Regions from separate parts of the Blautia segnis genome, predicted to be linked through region 2. Evidence: riboswitches for the same ligand, from Rfam matches in the RefSeq annotation. Region 2 holds a riboswitch; the other holds the start of a gene.

Region 1 (8,165 bases), on a different contig from region 2:
GTTAGCAATAACTTTCTGCGACAGCGCCTATCCGCGGCAGTTATTTCACTTCTTTCATCCTCACCGCCATATACTGTCTGGCGCCCATCTTAATCCGGATTTTTCCTTCATAAACTTCCGGAAGTTCTTCTGTGGTCATATTCCAGGTGTCGATCAGTTCAATCTTGTACTTCTTTCCAGCTGGCAGCGTGTAGTTGCGGTACAGTGGGCGGAAGAAGCCGTAGTAGTACAGGAAGTAGCTTTCGCCGTCGTGGAGGCATACGGAATCCCAGTTTTCTTCGTGGTTTTCCGGGGTGAGAGTAAGAGGCTGGATGTCATCTGGAAGCTGAGCCATCTGCTCTTTCAGGAAGGCAATTCTGGCTGTGCTTTCCCCGTGAAGGGTGCCGCCGTGAGCCCACCAGATCTGGTCGCCCTGGTCCACATAGGTCTCGCCGTGGGACAGATATCCGCCGCGCATGCAGCCTTCCCAGAAGCGTCTGGTCAGCTCCTGTGCAGTCAGGCAGCCCCATCCGAAATCAATGTTTCCTTCGTATCCAACTTCGTCTACAATCACAGGCTTGCGGTACTGGTTTCTCCAGTCTGTAACCATTTCTGCGGTCTTGTAAACATCTACACGCTGAACGCTTACATGTGTGATCCAGGATCTGTTGTGGTCAAAAAGCGGAACGCAGTTGTGGATGGAACGAAGGTGTCCGTACGGGTCATTTTCCATTACAACTCTTGCGTAAGTATCCCAGTCTTCTACGGTTTTCTGAGGCATCAGATCGTATTCATTTGCCATGGACCACCAGATATTTTTGAAGTGGGAAAGACGTCTTGCAGCATAGGATAAGTAGAAAATATCCTGCTCCTTTGTCATTTTGGAAAAGCCCCAGCGGTCGTATGGATGAAGAAGAATGATGTCTGCTTCGATGCCAAGCTCATCCAGCTGCTGGATTCTTTTTTCCAGATTTTCAAAGAACACATTATCAAATCTGGAGAAATCAAAGCCGTCTTTTGCGTTTCCCTGGAATGCATATCTTTCCGGATCTGTGGTGTTGTAGGTGTAGAATTTTGGGAAAATACACATTCTGATCTTGTTAAAAGGAGCGTTTTTCAGTGTTTCCAAAGTCTGCTCCTGCACCTGTTCGGACTGGTTGACCCATGCGTAGCAGGTGGTTCCAAAAGGCTGGAATCTGGTGCCGTCCTCGTATGCAAAATGGAATTCATCTTCTGTTACATAGAAGTTTACTTCCTTCTTTGGAAGTACATCTTTTTTCAGGCACACACGTCCATGGTTGCCTGCTGCGGCTGGTGTGCAGAGAAATTCACCTGTCTGGCCGTCCAACTGCGGGTCGCTGCTGTGTGTCTCATAAGTCCAGTTACCTTCTGCCTGAGGCATGAAACGGATGCCATATTTTCCCTGATCTTTGTAAAAACCTTTTACGGTAAGCTTCTGGATTCCATTGGAAAAATCAGCGGTAAGCTGTACATCCTGAAATGGATTTCCCTGGGATGTTCCGGAAAGTTCCAGGTCAAATACTTTATATTTTTCTACTGTTTTTGCCATAATTTTTCCCTTCTTTTTGAAAACTTTTATGCTCTCTTAGCACGCTTCTCCAGGTCTTCTACAATATGTCCATACTCTTTGTCCAGCTTGTAGAATAACAGGATGATGAACATGATCGCGAACACAACAAGCGGTACATATAAGAAGATGACGCGGATTCCGCTGATTGCGGAAGCTGGCTGTGCAGCGGAGGAGCTTACGAAACCAAATGCTGCAAGTACCCAGCCGAGAACTGCGGAGCCGATACCGGAACCGATTTTCTGTCCGATGGAGTTTGCGCTGAAAACAAGGCCCTCTGCGCGGATGCCGGATTTCCAGTCGTTGTACTCAACTGTGTCAGCAAGCATTCCGTACATAACACCGGAAAGAGCTGCGTTTCCAACACCTTTGATGATTGCTGCAATGTAAAGAACTGCATAGCTGGTTGGATTTAATAGTACCATTGCATATCCGATGAAGGAAATTGCAACACCGGAGATGGCGATTTTCTGTTTACCAATCTTGCGGATGATACCTGTGCATACTGCAAATGCTGCGAAGGAAGCGATGTTCTGGAAAATGGAAAGGTTTCCAATCAAGCTGTCATCGTTCATAATGTACTGTGCATAGTATACGTTTACACCGATAAAAGCGTTTACTACGCTGTTTAAAAAGAAGATTGCAAGAAGAATCATCCAATATTTGTTTTTAATAAGGCTTTTCAGAGCCTGTGGGATGTTGACTTTTTCTTCAGATCCGGCTTTCTTTGCTTCTTCGGTAACTGCTTCTTTGGTGGTGAAGAATACGATCAGGAAAAAGATGATCGCAACGACACCGTAGATCAGGAATGTTTTCTGCCATGCGGAAGAATCATTTCCGAAATATTTAACAAGTGGAAGAGTTGCTGCGTTTACGACCATACCGCCGCCAAATGCGAATACCATTTTGGAAATATTCAGATAGCCGCGCTCGGTTTGGTTCTTGGTCATAAGAGCTGCAAGGGAACCGAATGGCAGGTTGATCGCTGTGTATACAACAGTTACTGCCAGGTTGTAAGTGAGGAACGCATAGATGATTTTACCTGTGGTTCCAAATCCGGTGCTGTGAACATCAGGACCAGTGATACTGCAAAAGGGATACACCACCACAGGAGCCAGGGTCTTGCTTTGCCGTGTTTGCTGTGGATCTTTTCCATCAGGGAGCCAACGATCAGGTCGCTGACGCCGTCCAGGAGACGGGAGATCAGAAGAATGGTTCAAACCACACCTGCGCCAAGTCCTGCAACATTTGTGAGGAAATAGGTGAAGAAGGAGTTGACTGGTGTGTACATCATGTTGTTTGCGAAATCACCGACGCCGTAGCCGATACGTTCTTTCATATGCAGGGAACGGTTTTCGCCTTCGTATGCATTTTCTGTGCCTTTCATTTTGTTTACCTCCGTACGTTTTCTTAAACTTGTTTTAAACTTTATAACTATATTTTAATCATAATTCAACAAAAATTCAACAGAATAATCACAAAAACAGGGTTTTCTCTGTTTTATATAAAGGAATTCTGTGGAATTTGAACATAATGATGTAAAAATAGGACGGATTTAAACGATTCTGTTTAAATCCGCCCTGGATGAGGGTGTTTGTTTACAGGCTTTGTCTCAGCAGAATATCTGGCTGTGCGTAGATTTTGACCCGGGTAGTCCACTGCTGATGGATTTCTTTGTCCAGCAGGTCCATGGCCATGGCAGCGCGCTCAGCATGAGGGATTCTGACCTGAGTCAGTTTGGCACCGGAAAGGATGTAATCGGGAATTTCGTCAATGCCGATTGCTTTTACACGGTCAGGAAATTTGATTCCCCGCTTGCGAAGAGCGGTAGTGACGCCAATGGAAATCTGGTAGTTTTCAAAAAGAAATCCTTCCGGGAGGGGATTGTGCTCCAGCCAGGTGAGCATATTTTCGGTAATCGTGGGAATGTTGTGGCCAAGCTTTATGATATCGCTTTTGGCGGGCATGTGGTCGTTGCCGATCATGGTGTTGCGGAAAGCATCACGCCGTTTCTGGAAATTGTAGATACTTTTGCCGGTGCACAGGTATTTGATATCGGATGCACCTGCCTGGTACAGAAGGTTCAGGCTGTTTTTCACCGCGCTTTCATTGTCGATGCAGACGCTGTTGTATTTGCCGTCGGGGGCTTCGTAGTCGTAAAGGACAATGGGCTTGTTGATTTTTTCCAGAATGGGATAGTCAGCAGGCTGCATTTCCGTGGCAAAAACAATGACGCCGGCAACAAGCTCGGTGTTGCATTCTTCGATAACCACATTGGTTTCGTATTCCGTTTCATTAATGTAGGAAAGGCCGTAGAGATAGCCGCGGGTTCTTGATTCTGTGTCAAAGGTGCGCAGAACTTCGGTCCACAAATCCAGCTCCGGGTCGCAGACAACCTGTTTGCGGTGGTTGATGATGAGCACCTTGATCAGACGGTGCGGTGCGTCGGGACTCTGGAAGGAGGAGTTTTCCGGGAGCACGCCGCCGTTGTTTTCCAGTTCTTTTATGCATTCCAAAACCTTCTGGCGGGTCTGTTCGTTTACGCCGGGTTTGCCGTTGACTGCGAGGGAGACGGTGGCTTTGGAAATGCCAAGATGTCTGGCGACATCGACCATTTTTATTTTCATAGGGATACCTGCCTTTCCGGGGAAAATGTGGTTGGTGAAAATTGCTTACGGGTGGAGCTGTATGGTTTGCTCATGTTTATATTTAAACATTTTAAACTATTGATTTAAACAAGTCAAGGAGGAAAACAGGCGCATATGAAGTCTAATTCTGGTTGGCGGGCACTTCCTTCTCTACCCACAGCTGAAGTGCTTCAATAGCCCGGGAAACTTTCTCCAGATTCTCCTGTATATTGGAAAAATCAGGAAGTTCGTCCTCGGAGATTTTCCCATCTCTGGATATTTCAATGAGGCGGTTGGTAAGCGGGTAGACCGCATTTAAGGAGGCAACGGTTTCCAGAATGATTGCTGGAAGCTCGGTCATCTCTATAGAAGGAACGTATTTCATACCGATCGGACATTCATGTGAGCAGTAGTAGTTGCAAAGCTCCGGGGCATTGTAAACCTGGGACATGCGGATCACGTCCTCGGGGGCAGGCTGTACCTTCTCATTTTCGATGCGCTCTAAGCGGTCCTCGGAAATAAATGCGAGAAGTTCAGAGGCTTTTTCCCGGGGGAGGTTGTCTTCCTCACGCAATTGCTGGTAAATGGTTTTATTTTCTCTGGTGGATTTTCTTCCCATGGATTTTTCCTTTCCCTGCTGTATTACGAACATTTCGGATGCGTTTGGTTTTTTGTGCTGCGTTGAAATTCATATTACGCAGCGTCTGCGGAATAATTGGGGTTATTCCGCAATAAATGCGGTGTATTTTCCCAGGCAAAAACACTATAATCATCCCATAAAGTTCAATACAACATCTGTTAAAGATTACAGAAAGCTTTTTAAACTGGCTTTCCGGACTGGATTTAGTATAACACGAAAGAAGAGGGAAATGAAATGGAAGGTTACAATTTACAGAAAGAAATGAGTGAAGCGATACAGGCTGGTGAAAACGCATTGTGCAGCCTGAGGACAGCAAGGGAAGAACTTCAGAAAGCTGGGAACTGGGGAATTGTGGATTTGTTTGGAGGCGGATTTATTACAAACCTGATCAAGCATTCCAAAATGGATAACGCTTCCCACCTGATGGAAAATGCCAAGTATGATCTGAAGAAGTTCCAGAAAGAGCTTAGGGACGTGACGATCAATACGGATTTGTCAATTGACTGCGGCGGTTTTCTTACCTTTGCCGATTTTTTCTGGGACGGCGTGGTTGCCGACTGGCTGGTACAGTCGAAAATCAATGATGCAAAGTGTCAGGTCGATGACGCGATTGCACAGGTAGAGCAGATTCTCAGGAGACTGAAGCAGTATTAAAATTTTGAATGGCAAGCTAAATTATTGATTAGATAGAAAAAATGGAGGAAAAATTATGTTAACACTTATTATAATCGTTTTAATTCTCATGGCAATTTGCAGACCGCGTCGCTACAGAGGCTTTGGCCCGTATCACCATCATCACGGCCCGTTCTTTGGACCTCCGATGGGTGACCCGAGAGGCCCTTATGGTCCTATGTGCGGCGGCCCTTTTGATCACGGCCCTGGCGGACACAGAGGTCCTGGCGGCCCATTTGGCCATGGTCCAAGATGGTAAATGATTTACAGAGAAAATATTAGAATTGGAATTTGATGACTGGAAATGTCTCTAACATTCTATGTGGAATGCAGGGACATTTCCGGAGAACAATTCAGATTATAAGGATAAAATCCGGAACTTTAATTCTTTGTCAAAGTTCCGGATTTTTTTATGCGTAAAAAGTAATTTGATTTATTTCTTTCTTTGATTATGGAATAAATTTAGGAATACTGCTTCTTATAATTTTCTCCCCAGGCCCACATTGCATCCATGATGGGCTTCAGGCTGTAGCCAAGCTCGGTCAGGGTGTATTCTACTCTTGGCGGCACTTCGGCGTAAACCTTGCGGGTGAGAAGTCCGGATTCTTCCATCTGGCGAAGCTGTGAGGTGAGAACCTTCTGAGATACCGTGCCGATGGATTTGCGCAGCTCACCGAACCGCTTGGTGCCAGTAAGCAGATCGCGGAGGATGAGCACCTTCCATTTATCGCTGATGAGAGTGAGGGTAGTCTCCACGGGGCAGGCTGGGAGATTGGGAGCTGTGGACTGGGATGTTGATTCATTATGTTTTTCCATTGTGATGATACAAATAGTTCTTCAGGACAAGGTGAAATTCCTGACCGGCAGTATAGTCTGCGCGCCATATGGCTGATACGGCGAAATCCCGTAACCGACGGTAAAGTCCGGATGAAAGGAGATAACAATGAATACAGAAACTGTAAAAATTGAGAATGTAAATAAAGATAATAATTTTAAAGAAAAAAATAAGATAATGCTTCAGGTGAGAATGCTGACAATGACGGCTGTATTGGCTGCAAACTATGTTATTCCGTCTGTCCACAGAAATGTATTGATATTAGTAAAATTCCGGTGGAAATCGATCAGAATCATTGTCTTCACTGTGGAAGATGTGTGGAAACTTGTCCTGCTCAGGCAATTATGAAGAGAGGACAATAATCGGAGAAAGGACTGGATAGTGGCAGGTATGAACCAAAATGAGAGACGAATTTTCCTGATTTAAGAGCTTTTAAATGAGCGGGAGAATGAAAATTATGGAACAATGTCCATTCCAAGAGAGCGGGAAGATCAGAAACTGCTTTTGCGCGGGCTGATGAATGTTCGAGTGCCGAAGAAAATAAATCCCAGATTTTTGCAGATCCAGGACGAATATTTGAGGGCAGAAATGGAAGAAAAGAATATTCTATTTAAAGAAAAAAATCAGTTATTTTACAGAAGAAGGATGGCGAAGATCCAGCAGCTGAAAGAGGCGATTGAAGAAGCGGATGCGGTTGTGATTGGTGCAGGAGCCGGGCTTTCTACTTCAGCTGGGTTTGTATATACAGGGGAACGATTTTCGAAATATTTCGGGGATTTTACAGAAAAATATGGATTTGAGGATATGTACTCAGGCGGATTTTATCCATTTGATTCTTTGGAGGAATATTGGGGGTACTGGAGCAGATATATTTATATTAACCGATATATGAATGCGCCGAAGCCAGTGTACGAGAATCTTTTGAGGCTGGTACAGGAGAAGGACTATTTCGTGCTTACAACCAATGTGGATCACTGTTTCCAGAAAGCTGGTTTTGATAAACATAGAATGTTCTATACACAGGGAGATTATGGCCTCTGGCAGTGCAGCAGACCATGCCATCATGAGACATATGATAACCGGAAAATTGTGGAGAAAATGGTAGAAGCACAGGGCTATACTGTGGCAGCAGACGGCACATTACTTGCTCCGCAACGCGCTGCACTGAAAATGACAGTTCCGTCAGAATTAGTACCTCATTGTCCAAAATGCGGCGCTCCAATGACCATGAATTTACGTGCGGACAGTACCTTTGTGGAAGATGATGGATGGCACAAAGCTGCCTCCAGATATGATGATTTCATCCGCAGACACCAGGGAATGAAGGTCCTTTTCCTCGAGCTTGGAGTGGGTTATAACACTCCCGGCATTATCAAATATCCTTTCTGGCAGATGACCGCAGGCAATCCGAAGGCTGTTTATGCATGTATCAATTACAGAGATGCCGCCTGCCCAACGGAATTACAGAACCAGGCGATTTGTATAGAGGGAGATTTTGAGAGATTGTGACTATGTAGCCGCTAATATATTAGCAAGGGAAGTATGTTTTGCAGGAGTCGCTCATGAAATATTATCAGAAAGCAGTTTCTACTCCGGGAATACCGTACTATACATATGAAGAAATGCAGCAGGATCTTGCCGCTTTGCAGGCGGAGTATCCTGCTTTTTTGCAGCTGCATTCTGCTGGGAAAAGTGTAGAAGGAAGAGACATTACAGAAGTAATTCTGGGAAATATAGAAAGCAGATTTCATATTCTGATACAGGCTTCCATGCATGCTAGGGAATATATGAATACAATTCTGATGATGAACCAAATAAATGATT
Region 2 (8,165 bases):
TGATTATAATTCGGAAGCATAAAAGATGCTGCAGAAGTATTTTGCAGTATCAAAAATTCCGGAAAATGCAAGACAAGCAACAAGAGGAGATTGAAAAATGGATATTTTACAGGTGATCACCCAGGAACTTGGGGTGGAAAAATGGCAGGTAGAGGCTGCTGTGAAACTGATTGATGAGGGAAACACCATCCCTTTTATTTCCCGATACAGAAAGGAAGCTACCGGAACCTTAAATGACGAGCAGCTTCGTAATCTGAATGAAAGACTGACTTACCTGCGCAATCTGGAAGACAAAAAGAAACAGGTTCTTTCCAGCATTGAGGACCAGGGCAAGCTGACAAAAGAGCTGAAGGAGCAGATCCTTGCCGCCCAGACCCTGGTTGTTGTGGAGGATCTTTACCGCCCATACCGTCCGAAGAGACGTACCCGTGCCACCATTGCCAAGGAAAAAGGCCTTGAGCCACTGGCAAACATCATTATGCTTCAGATGACAAATAAGTCCATCGAGGAAGAAGCAGAGGCTTTTGTATCCGAGGAAAAAGAAGTAGCTTCCGTGGCAGAGGCTATTGCCGGTGCAAAGGATATTATTGCGGAGCATATTTCCGATGAGGCGGATTACAGAATCCATATCCGTGACCTGACCGCAAAGAAGGGAACTATCAGCTCGGTGGCAAAGGATCCTGAGGCACAGTCTGTTTATGAAATGTACTATGACTTCGAGGAGCCGGTGAAGAAGCTTGCCGGCCATCGTGTGCTGGCGCTGAACCGCGGTGAGAAAGAGAAATTCCTTACCATCAAAGTTGCAGCTCCAGAAGAAGATATTATCCGTTACCTGGAGAAACAGGTAATCACCCGCGACAACCCGTTTACCACACCGATTCTTAAGGAAGTAACAGAGGACAGCTACAAGCGTCTGATCGCCCCTGCAATTGAACGTGAGATCAGAAGTGACCTGACAGAGAAGGCAGAGGACGGCGCGATCAAAGTCTTCGGCAAAAACTTAGAGCAGCTTCTGATGCAGCCTCCAATCGCTGGACAGACTGTACTTGGCTGGGATCCGGCCTTTCGAACCGGATGTAAGCTGGCAGTTGTAGATCCTACCGGAAAGGTACTGGATACCACTGTTGTTTACCCAACAGCACCTACCAATGAGAAAAAAATCCGTGCTGCTAAGGATACTGTTGAGGGAATGATCAAAAAATATGGCATTTCTCTGATTTCTGTGGGAAATGGCACGGCTTCCAGAGAATCTGAGCAGGTAATCGTGGACATGCTTAAGGAAATCCCGGAGGCAAAAGTTCAGTATGTCATTACAAATGAAGCAGGTGCTTCTGTTTATTCAGCAAGTAAGCTGGCAACAGAAGAATTCCCTAATTTTGATGTGGGACAAAGAAGTGCAGCTTCTATTGCAAGACGTGTGCAGGATCCGCTGGCAGAGCTGGTTAAGATTGATCCCAAATCTATCGGTGTAGGTCAGTATCAGCATGATATGAACCAGAAGAAGCTGGGCGAGGCACTGACCGGAGTGGTAGAAGATTCTGTAAATAAAGTTGGTGTAGACTTAAATACAGCTTCTGCATCCCTTCTTGAATATATTTCCGGCGTTTCCAAAGCTATAGCTAAGAATATTGTTGTTTATCGAGAAGAGAACGGTCGTTTTACTACCCGAAAAGAGCTTCTTAAGGTTGCTAAGCTAGGACCGAAGGCATTTGAGCAGTGTGCAGGCTTCATGCGTATTACAGGCGGAACCAATCCACTTGATGCTACCAGTGTACATCCGGAGAGCTATGAGGCTGCATCCCGTCTTCTTGAGAAGCTGGGATATTCAGCAGAAGATATTGCAGGAGGAAAGCTGGCAGGACTTGGAAGACAAATTAAGGATTACAAGAAGCTGGCAGCAGAGCTGGAAATTGGTGAGATTACACTTCAGGATATTGTAAAAGAGCTTGAGAAGCCTGCCCGCGACCCTCGTGACGAGATGCCAAAGCCAATCCTTCGTACTGATGTTCTTGATATCAAGGATCTGAAGGAGGGCATGGTTCTGAAAGGAACTGTCCGTAATGTAATTGATTTTGGTGCCTTTGTGGATATCGGAGTGCATCAGGACGGACTTGTGCATATTTCCCAGATGAGTGAGAAGTTTATTAAACATCCTCTGGAAGCAGTAAGCGTAGGAGACGTTGTGGAAGTACGTGTACTTGGCGTGGATGAGAAAAAGAACCGCATCAGTCTTTCCATGAAAGGTCTGAACAAATAAAATGATACAGAATGTATTGACCGTATATCTGACTGTTATCAATCTGATTGCCTTTGGCATGTACGGGGTGGATAAGCAAAAGGCAATCCGAAAGCAGTGGAGAATTCCGGAAGCCCAGCTGCTTGCAGTAGCTGCCCTTGGTGGTTCTGTGGGAGCAATTCTGGGAATGCAGTTTTTTCATCATAAGACCAGAAAGTGGAAATTTCGTGTGGGTGTGCCGCTGATTCTGGCAGTTCAGCTGATATTGTGGAGAATGGTACAGTAAGCGGTGGATAAACAAGTGGAAGCAGGCCGATGACTGTGGAAAACGTTTGACGATGAGAAGCGGGAGATGATAATTTGGAAGAACAGGTAATTGAAAATGCAGTTCAGGAAACGGTACAGGAAACCGTAGATAAGGTCAATTTCAATATGAGTCAGCTCAAGGCTTACTTTAATGGACACATTCCGGATTTAATCGAGTTCGGGATGAAGGTGGTTTTATCAGTTCTTGCTTTTTATGCAGGAACGAAGCTGATCAAGTGGTTCCTGAAAATAACAAAAAGATCCATGGAAAAGGCTGGCGTAGATAAGGGAGTTGCCCAGTTTATCTGCTCCTTCGGAAAATTCCTGTTATATCTGATTCTGATCTTTAATATTGCTACTTATTTTGGCGTGAAGGAATCTTCAGTTGCGGCTCTTCTTGGAACTGCCGGTGTTACGATTGGTCTTGCTCTTCAGGGAGGACTGGAAAATCTGGCAGGTGGTGTAATGCTGTTACTGTTTAAACCTTTTCAGGTAGGTGATTACATTATTCAGGACCAGTCAGGTGGTACAGAAGGCACAGTGTATAAAATTGAGATGTTTTATACAACCCTTACAACAGTAGATAATAAGCATGTGATCATTCCAAATGGCAGGCTGTCCAACAGTACTATCATTAATGTAACTGCCCAGGCTTTGCGTAAGCTGGAAATTAAAGTAGGGATTTCCTATGATTCCGATATTAAAAAAGCCAAAAAGCTTCTTTATCACATTTTGCAGGAGGATCCCGGCACAAAGTCAGATAAGGAGATGCAGGTGTTTGTAGATGAACTGGGAGACAGCGCAGTGGTCCTGGGGCTTAGGGTCTGGGTCCCTACAGAGAAATACTGGAACATCAAATGGCGCCTGAATGAAAAAATAAAAATAGCATTCGATGCTAACGAAATTGGAATTCCTTATCCCCAGATGGATGTGCATGTGGTGGAGAAAAGAACGGAAGAATAAAAAAATATTTTTACTTCTTCTTGAAATTACCGCTTTTCTATTGTATAATCCATATGAATAAAGAAAATTTCTTCGGGGCAGGGTGATCGAGAGCTTGAATATCGAAATTCCCTACCGGCGGTATAGTCCGCGACCCGCTTAGGCGGCTGATTTGGTGAAATTCCAAAACCGACAGTAAAGTCTGGATGAGAGAAGAACGCGCAGAATGATCAGATAAGTTGATATTTATTTGTACGTACTCATTGCCCCGGAAGAAATTCCGGGGCTTTTTGTGTGGATGGAAATAGCTGTTTGCTGCAGTGCTGGAAAAGATCCTAAGATTTTCTATTCGCATACTTGCAGAAATTTTCTTTAAATATTATAATTTAAGGAGTGACGAGTATGAGCGAACAAGTAATCAGAAATGGAAACGTAATGGAACGAAGCCGAACCAGAACCATTGCCCAGGTAGCAATGTTAGGTGCTGTGGCCGGCGTACTTATGAATTTTGAGGTGCCGCTTCCTTTTCTTGCTCCATCCTTTTACCAGCTGGATTTTTCCGAAATTCCGGCACTGATTGGTTCCTTTGCAATGGGACCTGTAGCGGGCATGCTGATCGAGCTGGTGAAGATTCTGGTTCATCTGGTAACCAAAGGAACTATGACAGCAGGTGTTGGAGATGTGGCGAACTTCATCTTTGGCTGCTCTTATGTAATTCCGGCAGGCCTGATCTACCGCTACCAGCATAAGAAAACAAGAACACATGCAGTTGCCGGAATGGCAGTTGGTGTAATTCTTACCACTATCCTTGCATGCTTTATAAATGCATTTGTTCTTCTTCCGGCATACGGAAAGGCATTTGGAATGCCGGTTCAGGCATTTATCGAGATGGGCGCAGCAGTACACAGTGGTGTTACGAACCTTCTTACCTTTGCAATTATGATTCTTGTGCCATTTAACTTATTTAAATACACATTAACCTCAGTGATCGTATTCTTTATTTATAAAAGAATTCGTGTAATCCTTCGCGGTGACTGATGAAAAGAGGTTCCTATGGGAAAAATCAACAGCATTACCAAGCAGACAGATAACCGTTATGTAAACCTTTATAATGTAAAGGCAACCAGTGTACATAACACACCTGTGAATTACTTCGTGGCATCCCGTGCCAGAGATGTGGAGAGCCTGAAGCTTGTAACCCGCAAAAACAAACCAGATGGCGTAATTATTTACAGTATTTACGGAGAAAACCACGACAAGGTGGTATTGATTCGGCAGTATCGCTACACGCTGGGAGATTATATTTATGAATTTCCGGCAGGACTGGTAGAACCGGATGAGAATTATCATGAGGGCGCAGTTCGTGAGATGTACGAGGAAACAGGCTTAAAGCTGGAACCGATTCCGGTAGCAGAGGCTTATCAGAAGCCTTATTTTACCACGGTAGGGATGACAGATGAATCCTGTGCGACTGTGTACGGATATGCCAGCGGTCAGATCAGCTCCAAGGCCCAGGAGGCTACGGAGGAGATTGAGGTTGTTCTTGCGGATAAAGAAGAAGTGAAGCGTATTTTACAGGAGGAGAATGTGGCAATCATGACTGCCTATATGCTGATGCATTTTCTGGAAGATAAGGAGCCATTTGCATTTTTGAATCAAATAAAATGATGATATCAGGGTCAAAAGCGTTGGATCTTAGCATTAGATTGTAAATTAAAAAATCCCCGGGAGTTTTCAGAAGCTGAACATAATTGGAATGCTTCGTGAAATGAATCCCCGGGGATTTTGTTTTCTTATTATGCAATTGAAACGATGCTATTCATAAACCTCCATATCCGGCTGGGCGCTGTCTGAACCGTCAGAACCATCTGCTCCGGAGTCAGCACCAGGAGCTACATAATCCCAGTTGTTATCTTCACTTGGCTCATAGCCATCGCCGGGAGTCTCTGTGTAATCCGGAATCGCAGGAGCATCTCCTCCGGAAGTATCCCCTCCGGAAGTATCTCCGGAGCCATCACCGGTATCCTCAGAAGGATAAGTGATCTGATCACTGCCAGAAGAATCGCCGCTGTTTGCAGGATCTGAGCTGTCACCGGAAGTATCAGGTTCATAGTAATCCTGGCTGTTGTCATAAGAAGTATCATAGTTGCTTTCCTGGTTATAAATAGGAAATTCTGTTTGTTCGGCAGCAGCTTCTGCTTCGGCAGCTGTCTCAGGTGCTTCTACCAAAGTAGTCTTGGCTGTAGGAACCCGGCTCTCCTTTGGAACTACCACGGAAATTCCAAACATAGCCACGCTAAGCAAAATGGCTGTGGAAGCAATGCGAAATTCATCTCTGTATTTCATAAGTATTTTACCTCATAAGTATGTTCAAAACTGTTTTATTCAATCAACGTCCCCATTATAACATATCTGCAGCAAAAAATGTAAAAAAGATATAGAGCATATTTTGGAAATATAATCTAAAACAATTCCTTTTTCAGCGGAAATGGAAGTAGAAATATGGTATACTGAAGTATATTTAAACAGGTTTTATAACAGTGCAATGGCTTTAATAAAAATATAGAAAAGAGGATGGTTATGGGATTACAATATCATGTGAAAAAAATAGAACGAAAAGAGCAGATTGAACAGTGTGAAAAGTTCTTTATCAATCAATATATGTGGAACAGCAAACAGAACCCACTTGTCTATGGATGGATGGGATATGTGGAAGGGGAAGGGCTGTTTGTGAAAATGGTTTGCGAAGAGAAAAATCCTCTCAGACGGTATTGCAGGCATAATGATCCGGTTTATACAGATAGTGCAATGGAAATTTTTCTTGCTTTCCCAGAGGAAAATCAGGCGCTTTCAAATGAATGTATGTATACAAATTTTGAGATCAATGCAAATGGTGCAATGCTTGCCAATTATGGACGCGGGAGAAAAAGCAGATGCTCCATTAGCGAAGAGCAGTTTGCCATGACTGGTGTGAAGGCAGCTGTAGAAGAGAATAAATGGTATCTGGAGGTACTTTTCCCGGAAGAATATCTCAAAGAAATCTGTGATTTTGAAGAAATAAAAAAGGGCAGAAGCTTTTACTGTAATTTCTATAAAATTTCAGAGTCAGAGGAAATTCTGCATTTCGGAAGCTACTCTCCCATTGAAAGTGAGAAACCTGATTTTCACCTGCCGGTCTGCTTCGCAGAGGCAGTGATGGCATAACAACACCATTGGAGGAGTACAAGCAGCCCTGGTTTTGATGTTATGGATTAAGGACAGGAAACTTACAAGTTTGGCTCAAAAACTCAGGATGCAAGACATTTTGACAAGTTCCCGCTTTTCTTCTCGATATTCCCTAGGGGTCACCTGATAGTGCTTTTTGAAGGCTTTGCAAAAATAATCTACATTGTGAAAACCAGTTTCGGCTGAAATGGTGCTGACTTTTTTCTCTGTATGGGAAAGCAGAAGGGCAGCCTGTTTCAGCCGATAGTTTATGAGATAATTAACTGGCGTGATGTGAAGATAGCTCCGAAAAAGATTTAGGGCAGAGCTTTTACTGATCATAGACTGTGCGGCGATCTCATCCAGGGAAAGATTTCTTCTGTAATTTTCGTGAATGAACTGCATCATCAGCTGGAGCCTTGCACGGTTTACAGAGAATTGCCCAGTGACTTCCGATGTAGTGGAAAGGTCTGTATGTTCATATATTTCCAGCCAGAGCTGCTGCATAAGGGCTGAGGTCAGAAGATGGCAGGAAGAACCGGAAGCCTGTGCAGAAATAATTTGCTTCATAAGATCCAGAATTCTGGATTGCCAGGAAATTTCCCTGCGAAAAGTCCAAAAAGGAATATTTGATGAAACGATAGGCTTCACATAGTTTTGGTAGATATAGCTGTCTGTAGCTGCAAGGAAAGAGGGCATGCAGAGAAAGTTTGGGATGACAGCATCCTCAGGAGAGGAAAAACGGTGAAGGAATTTGGAGTTAATAAAAATGCCGCTGTCTGTTGGCAACTCCAGCTGCTTTTCCCCAATCCAGGCAGTTACGGTTTCGGATTGAACATATACAAATTCCAGCTCCGTATGCCAGTGCCAGTCTATACAGTTAAAATCAAACTGGGCTAAATGTTCATAATAGTAGCGAAAGGGATAGTCCTGGCTTCCGTGAGACTGGGTCTCCATTAAATTTTCGTCTGTAACAATTTTGGTATATACGTTGGTTTCTTTCATATCTGGTTTATCCTTTGTTTTACGATATTATACAATAAAAATCGAAAATAATCCAATGAAAAATACAATCAAATATAATATAATCCAATAAGACAAAAATCTTCTTCAAAGAAGAAAAAAGGAGAACCAATCATGCCAAATTACCAAAAAACCAAACGAGCCTGTTATCTGGGTTTTATTACCCAGGCTATAGCAGCCAATTTTGCACCGCTGCTGTTTCTGAAATTTCACACAGATTATCATATTTCCCTTGGAAATATTGCATTGATTTCCACCTGTTTTTTCTTTACCCAGCTGCTGATAGATTTGTTTTGTGCCCGGTTTGTAGACAAAATCGGATATCGTGTGTGCATTGTGACTTCTGAAATCAGTTCCGCTTTAGGACTGGTTGGGCTGGCATTTCTTCCGGAGCTTTTGCCAGATCCTTTTATGGGAATTATCATCAGTGTTATTGTTTATGCTGTTGGAAGCG

Evidence for each region. A riboswitch is a leader RNA that binds a small molecule or an ion and turns the genes downstream of it on or off. The one in region 2 is predicted to bind FMN.
Region 1: it holds a riboswitch for FMN, as region 2 does, so the genes downstream of both, H8S54_RS18730 (4Fe-4S binding protein) here and H8S54_RS15445 (ECF transporter S component) in region 2, are expected to answer to the same signal.

The regions. Positions count from the first base shown of each region.
Region 1 is NZ_JACOOT010000004.1:57,538-65,702, forward strand. It holds gene H8S54_RS01895 (DUF5605 domain-containing protein) at 41-1,549, opposite strand; gene H8S54_RS01900 (MFS transporter) at 1,576-2,787, opposite strand; gene H8S54_RS01905 (sugar transporter family protein) at 2,784-2,954, opposite strand; gene H8S54_RS01910 (LacI family DNA-binding transcriptional regulator) at 3,166-4,194, opposite strand; gene H8S54_RS01915 (helix-turn-helix transcriptional regulator) at 4,337-4,813, opposite strand; gene H8S54_RS01920 (hypothetical protein) at 5,069-5,488, shown strand; gene H8S54_RS01925 (hypothetical protein) at 5,544-5,765, shown strand; gene H8S54_RS01930 (winged helix-turn-helix transcriptional regulator) at 5,969-6,322, opposite strand; FMN riboswitch at 6,336-6,449, shown strand; gene H8S54_RS18730 (4Fe-4S binding protein) at 6,554-6,703, shown strand; gene H8S54_RS01940 (SIR2 family NAD-dependent protein deacylase) at 6,987-7,850, shown strand; gene H8S54_RS01945 (M14 family zinc carboxypeptidase) at 7,904-8,165, shown strand, end outside.
Region 2 is NZ_JACOOT010000036.1:89,485-97,649, reverse strand. It holds gene H8S54_RS15465 (DUF975 family protein) at 1-22, shown strand, start outside; gene H8S54_RS15460 (Tex family protein) at 98-2,257, shown strand; gene H8S54_RS15455 (DUF1294 domain-containing protein) at 2,259-2,522, shown strand; gene H8S54_RS15450 (mechanosensitive ion channel family protein) at 2,597-3,505, shown strand; FMN riboswitch at 3,570-3,706, shown strand; gene H8S54_RS15445 (ECF transporter S component) at 3,887-4,522, shown strand; gene H8S54_RS15440 (NUDIX hydrolase) at 4,538-5,152, shown strand; gene H8S54_RS15435 (hypothetical protein) at 5,300-5,830, opposite strand; gene H8S54_RS15430 (carbohydrate-binding family 9-like protein) at 6,065-6,688, shown strand; gene H8S54_RS15425 (helix-turn-helix domain-containing protein) at 6,764-7,693, opposite strand; gene H8S54_RS15420 (MFS transporter) at 7,826-8,165, shown strand, end outside.